2 regions of the Anaeromicrobium sediminis genome follow, and region 2 is predicted to be linked to the other one. Evidence: a T-box and tRNA genes for the amino acid it is inferred to sense, from the RefSeq annotation. Region 2 holds a T-box; the other holds one or more tRNA genes.

Region 1 (3,425 bases), on a different contig from region 2:
AATAGAATCGCCACAGTCGATACAGTATTGGGTCCATTATTATACTCGAGTCCTACATTCTTAATCGTAGAACTTACTTCTATACTATAGGCTTCAACAGAAGCTATTGCCTGATTTGGATATAAGCAAGGTTCACCATTTTTAATCGTACAAATCTCACAATACCTACATGGACCTGCGCCTAGGATAAGAAGTTCCTCTCTGGGAATATGTCTTGAAATCTGATTTGCAATATCTCTTAATTTATAATCGAACACTTCTAATGCCTTTCTCCAACCTTCAACATCATAAGAATCTTCTAATTGATAAATCATCTGCATTAAGATACCATTACCGCAAGAACGAAGTTCTTCAGTTAATTCTTCATAAGTGCCTAAACTAGGTGGACACATCCAATTAGAACCGTATTGACCACATTGATTCGCTTCACAAAATTCTCTTAATGAGGGTTCCAATACAACATCATCCTGCACAATTTTTCTATAAAAGACATATCTTTTTTCTTCTTCTTTTTCTTTGATCCATTTAATCACTTTTGTGTCACCAAATTAGAACTCATAATTATCAGCTTGACCACCCATAGCACCTATGCTCGCTTTTACATCTTTCAAAAAGTAAGGGGCAATGATTTCTTTCGGGAACATTTGTGCAATTTGTTCATTCATGTCAATAAAAGCATCTTTCGTCTCATCAGAATCATCTAGTACAGCTGTTCCATACAGTCTTAACATCTTTTCACCATTAAAAGTTGAAATTGAAACTTTACCATCCTCTTGCAACTGCTGATTAAGATTCATTGGCTTAGCAAGAATGAAGTACAATCTTTCATTATAAGGAATAACAATCCCCATTGGTCTTACATCTGGTCCATTTTTCCCATTTGTTGCTAGATAAAACACTTTACTTTCTTGTATAAATTGAGCTACTACATTAATTTGTTCCATAATCATTCTCCTTTACTTTTTTATATATTTGATTTTTCCTTTAAATTTGATATAATTATCCCACTAACTATCATACTTGTAAATACTATTAATAATGATTGATACTATCTTAAATGATAGTGCCTTCTCATATAAAAAGGAGGAGCAATGAATCCAAAATATCTATATGAATGTTCAGAATGTAAAATCAATGATGATGTCAAAGTTCAGCTGTGCCCTTATTGCATGGCACAAAAAGTTATTAAAGGCAAATGGAAGCTATTAATTTTCTGGCATCTAGAACAAGGAACGAAAAGGTTTAATGAGTTAGACCGTCTAATCCCTTGTACTCAAGCAACATTAAACCGTCAACTAAAGGAGCTTGAATTTGATGGCGTCGTTCATCGTGAAGTTCACAATGTCATTCCCCCAAAAGTTGAATATTCTTTAACACCTCTAGGTAAAAAGTTCAATACTGTTATTAACACTATGGGCGATTGGGGAATCACCTATTTTAAAGCACACGGCATGTTAACAGATAGTGAGTAAGCACAAATAGTAATCTTCAAAACATAAATAGACTTAATGAATAAATTTCTTCCTTTTATTCATTAAGTCTATTTATTTGATCCCGACAAATTGGAATCAATAAAGATATCTATTAGTTTAGATATCTTCATAAATTTCAATCACATCGCCTTTTCAGTCTTTTATTCCCTCACAATATTTCAGTCACATCAGTCATAGACTTACTTTCAATGTTAGTCTCAATATGACTTCCACATGTGTCGTATGTGGAGACATATTATAAAAAACACAGCGATTTATGGTACGATTCACTTCTAATGATCCTAAATCTCTTTTTATCACTAAATTAGTTCCACTCTAATCCACTCCGACGTCCTTTTGACGTCGTAACGACGACGACAACTGTGGTTTTCCAGAAACAACTAGCAACTAACTGAAAATCCCACACAAAACAAAAAACCTCATATCCCTTGGAAAATCAAGGAAAACAAGGCTATTTAATGGCGCACCCAAGAGGATTCGAACCTCCGACACACGGTTTAGGAAACCGTTGCTCTATCCTGCTGAGCTATGGGCGCATTATATACCTATATATTAAATTTACTAGTCTAGTTTGTCAACCCCAAAATGGCACTTTTAATTACACATCCTAGTATGGTAAATATATTCCTAAAAAATACACCTGGGGGTATGGTTTTATCCTCATTACTTACTAGATCTACTGTTATTCTTTCCGAATTATACAATTCTAATTCCAAATTTCCTACTATTTGGCCTTTTTTTACTTTCCAGTAGGTATTTTCTGGAATCATTATATTTTGACTCTTTATATATTTATGAGGACTTACCCTCCAAATATTCTCTTTTGGAACAATTTCTACAGGAACTTTTTCTTCATTAAATAAGTTCATTGTATATTTATCCCTTTCCGTATCTATAACCTTTTTCTTTTCAAAGTTATTATCTCCAAATTCCAGTAATGATTTACTTTCTTTTACCCTTTCATAGTCATTATTAGTTCCCATAACTACACTTATTAATCTAAAGCCCTTAGCTGGCATGGTAGAAACTAGACAATATCCTGCTTCATCTGTATATCCTGTCTTTAATCCATCTACCTGTGGCATTACTTTCAATAATTTATTAGTATTATCTTTTCTAAACCTTCTCTTTTCATTTACTAGGGTTTTCATAGATGTAAGGGGTAAAAGTTCTTCTTTATAATTCTTTATTGTATATTTAGCTAATATGTTAATGTCCTTTGCAGACATTAAGTTACCCATACCCTCTTCAGGCATTCCATTAGGATTTTCAAAATGAGTATTGTTCATTCCAAGTTCTAATGCTCTTTCATTCATCATATTTACAAAGTCTTCTTCACTTCCACCTATATATTCAGCTATGGCCATAGTTGCATCGTTAGCTGAAGCCACCATCATAGCATCTATCAGTTCCTTTAAGGTTAATTTTTCCCCTTCAACTAACCAATATCTTGCTCCCCTCTCGTCTGAGGCATGTTTAGTTATGGTAACTATGTCCTCATATGAAACTAGCCCATTATCTCTTGCTTCCATAGTAAGTAAATAAGTCATAAGCTTAGTTATACTAGCAGGAGCATATGTTTTATCACCATTTTTTTCATATAATATATTTCCTTCTTCATCTGTTAATATGGCCGCCTTAGCATTTGATTGAAAATCCAACGCGAATCCATTTAATGTAGTACTAAATATTAATATGATTATCAAAAATATTTTTGTTATTTTTTTCATTTTAATCTCCCATCCACACATACTTTACACCTTTATAGTACATTAAACTTCGCCAAAAAACCACCCCATTCTTGTTTATGTAACTTTTTTGTGGATATTTTTACATTGAATAGTAATTGCTTAATTATTTATATACTTAATAATGGTGAAAAAGCACTACCATTATATGCATATGAAAGGATTAAAATTATAAAAAATGCAA
Region 2 (3,425 bases):
GTATGCCTCACTAGGAGGTCTATAAACACTTCCAACGTATCTCATATTTAATCCCCCAATTGTATTTTCTTTAATTACATCTTAATAGGTGCTTTTATTCCTAATAGGGCTAAACCATTTTTAATAGTTTCTTTTGCCGCATATACAACAGCAAGTCTAGCCTTCTTAGTTTCTTCATCATCTACTAGTATTGGTGTTGCATGATAGAAACTATTAAAGTCTTGAGCCACATCCACAATATATCTAGTTACTATTGACGGCTCATTTTTTCTAGCTGCTTCCTTAACTACTTGTGGGAATAACTCTATAGTCTTTAATAAGCTTATAGCTGCACCATCAAGTAAAGAGAAATCTATATTAGAAGTTACTTCCATATCTGCTTTTCTAAGCACGCTACACGCCCTTGCATGGCTATATTGTACATAAGGACCTGTCTCTCCCTCAAAGTTTAATGTTCTATCCCATGAGAAGGTATAATCTTTAATTCTATTGTTAGATAATTCTTGGAACATGACAGCTCCAATCCCTACAGCTTTAGCCACTTCTTCTAAGTTTTCTAAATTAGCATTCTTTTCTTTCATTATTTCTGTAGTCTTTTCTACTGCCTTTTTAAGTACGTCTTCTAAGAAAACTACTCTACCCTTTCTAGTAGACATAGTTCCTTCTTCTAATGCTACCATTCCAAAAGGTACATGGATACAATCATGAGCCCACTCATGACCCATAAGTTCAATCACCTTAAACCATTGTTGGAAATGTAGATTTTGTTGAGAACCTACCACATAAATGTTCTTGTAGAAGTCATAATGATTTTTTCTATAAATAGCTGCAGCTATATCTCTTGTTATATATAAAGTAGAGCCATCACTTTTTCTAATTAATGCTGGTGGCATATTAAACTCTTCTAAGTTTACTATATCTGCCCCCTTTGATTCTTCTAATAAATTCTTTTCATTCATTTCATCTATAACAGCAGGCATTTTATCTGAGTAGAAACTTTCTCCTGCATAAGAATCAAACTCAATACCAAACATATCATAAACCTTTTTAAATTCTTTCAAACTCACATCTCTAAACCATTGCCACAATCTCTTAGCTTCTTGGTCACCTTCTTCTAACTTTTTAAACCAAAGTCTAGCCTCATCTTCTAATTCTGGTTTTTCTTCTGCTACCTCGTGGAACTTAATATATAACTTAAGTAATGTTGGAATAGGATTTTCCTCTACTTCTTTCTCCACACCCCAAGCCTTAAAAGCAACTATTAATTTACCAAATTGAGTTCCATAGTCTCCTAAATGGTTTATACTAACTGTATCATATCCTAAGAAATCATATATGTTCTTAAGGGCATGACCTATAACTGTAGTTCTAATATGACCTATGTGAAATGGCTTAGCTATATTAGGAGATGAGTATTCTACTATAACAGTTTTATCTGATCCCATATCTGATGAACCGTAAGATTCTTTTTTATTAAACACTTCTGTTATTATACTCTTAGCGAACATAGTATTATCCACAAAGAAGTTTACGTATCCGCCAGCATTTTCCACTTTAGAAAAACCTTCTACTTTTCCAATTTCATTCACCATATCCTGAGCTATCATATTAGGGGCTTTTCTAAATATTTTTGCCAGTCTAAAACACGGAAAAGCATAATCCCCCATATCACTATTAGGTGGTATCTCTATCATTTCTAATATTTCATTTTCATTTAAATCTTCTATTTTCCCTGCTAAAATTTCTGCCACTTGCTTTTTAAAATCTAACATTTCATATCCTCCTTATATTTTATAAAGACCTCAGTCTATATTAAAAACATCTAAAAATTACAAAAAACCCCCACCTCTTATAATACAAAGAGACGAGAGTTATCCCGTGTTACCACTCTTATTGGTACTTATGTACCCACTCTACGCCCCGTTAACGGAGGGCTTCCGTTTCACCTACTAATTTTCAGTAAAAATCTCAAAGGTGCGCTTGGGTCTTAGCATAGCATCAGGCTCTCACCATCCCTGATTCGCTTTAGCATTATCTAAAACTTACTTTCCTTTTCCTAGACATAATTTCACTTATTATTATTCTGTATCGTTTATTAAATTATCACAATTTTTTATGTAAATCAAGACTTTTGTTATGATTTTTTTAATAAAAAGCTTTAGCCAATTGACTAAAGCCTTTTATTAAGTGTTTACTTATCTGGATATAAGTTATCAAAATACTCTAAGGGAGCTTTTATTTTTACTCCCCCAATATTTTCAACTACTTTACCTTCAACTAAAATTTGTACCTTTTCATTTCCAGGTAAAATAGTCAGAGAATTTACTATGGATGCAATTAATAATTCAACATCATCTTTAGTTCCTTTAAAATTATTAAATTCCTCTGATAAATTTACAGTTACTAAAGGTCCTTCCTTTTCAATAGACAATACATTAGTTCCCTTTGGAATTGGATTTTCATATTCTCCAAATTCTTTAAAGTTTATTAATTCATTCATAACAAACTCTTCCATAGTCTTTCCTTCTAGTTTTGCATCATCTTCTTTTATAGTATATCTCTCATCAAATAGATAAGGCATATTTCTATTTTTTAAATAAAGAACATAATTTACATCCTTAGCTTCTTCTTTTACAACTTCCTCTTGTGCCGGTACTTCAGTGTTTACTTCTTGTTTTTGTTCTTCCTTTTTTCCACACCCTATAAATAGGCTAGTCGCCATTGTTAGCATGCAAATTCCTAGAATTATTTTTTTCTTCATCTTTAGTTCCCCCTTTAATGTGATAGTTGTCCTCATTATGCACAATTATGCCATGCTTTTTCAAAAGAGCCGAAGTAACTCCATCACCCCTTTTCTTTTTTCCAGAAAAGGTTCCATCATATACAAAATTTGAACCACAGGACGGAGAGTTTTCTTTTAATATGACCTCTTTAACATTATATAATTTTGCAATATGAAGAGTTTCATAAGCACCCTTTAAAAACTCCTCTGTTTTATCTTCTCCCCTTTTATTTAAAACCTTCCCACATCCATCTATAACCTCCCCTGTACTATGAATTATTTCACAGGGTATTCTGGGAGTAGGAAGACCTCCTAACTGTTCAGGACATACTGGTATTATATTTTTTCCCTTTGCTAATTCTAATATATCATATTTTAGGTTGTTTTTTCCATTATATTTACAATTTACACCCAAAAGACATGCACTTATTAAAATCATTTTTATTCTCCTATTTTAAAGTTACTATAGTAGCTCCAGTTCCACCTTCACTAAAACCACCAATTCTAAACTTATCCACGTGCTTGTGCTTCTTTAACAACTGGGTAATACCTGCTCTTAGTATCCCCGTTCCCTTACCATGGATAATAGTCACTTCTGATAAATTGGCAATATAAGCATCATCTAAATATTTATCCGTTTCTA

What was found. The T-box of region 2 lies ahead of argS (arginine--tRNA ligase). A T-box ahead of a tRNA ligase gene usually reads a tRNA of that ligase, here a tRNA-Arg.
Region 1: it encodes a tRNA-Arg, which carries the amino acid that the T-box ahead of argS (arginine--tRNA ligase) is inferred to sense. The anticodon was not compared.

What each region holds. Positions count from the first base shown of each region.
Region 1 covers NZ_NIBG01000028.1:17,565-20,989, reverse strand. Annotated here, with positions in the region: gene CCE28_RS19580 (DUF2284 domain-containing protein) at 1-473, opposite strand, end outside; gene CCE28_RS19575 (pyridoxamine 5'-phosphate oxidase family protein) at 549-944, opposite strand; gene CCE28_RS19570 (winged helix-turn-helix transcriptional regulator) at 1,092-1,472, shown strand; gene CCE28_RS22805 (hypothetical protein) at 1,665-1,793, opposite strand; tRNA gene CCE28_RS19565 (tRNA-Arg) at 1,953-2,029, opposite strand; gene CCE28_RS19560 (D-alanyl-D-alanine carboxypeptidase family protein) at 2,060-3,223, opposite strand.
Region 2 covers NZ_NIBG01000007.1:6,050-9,474, forward strand. Annotated here, with positions in the region: gene CCE28_RS09380 (radical SAM protein) at 1-45, opposite strand, end outside; gene argS (arginine--tRNA ligase) at 75-1,772, opposite strand; T-box leader at 1,858-2,067, opposite strand; gene CCE28_RS09390 (GerMN domain-containing protein) at 2,192-2,761, opposite strand; gene CCE28_RS09395 (DUF523 domain-containing protein) at 2,712-3,221, opposite strand; gene CCE28_RS09400 (endonuclease MutS2) at 3,232-3,425, opposite strand, start outside.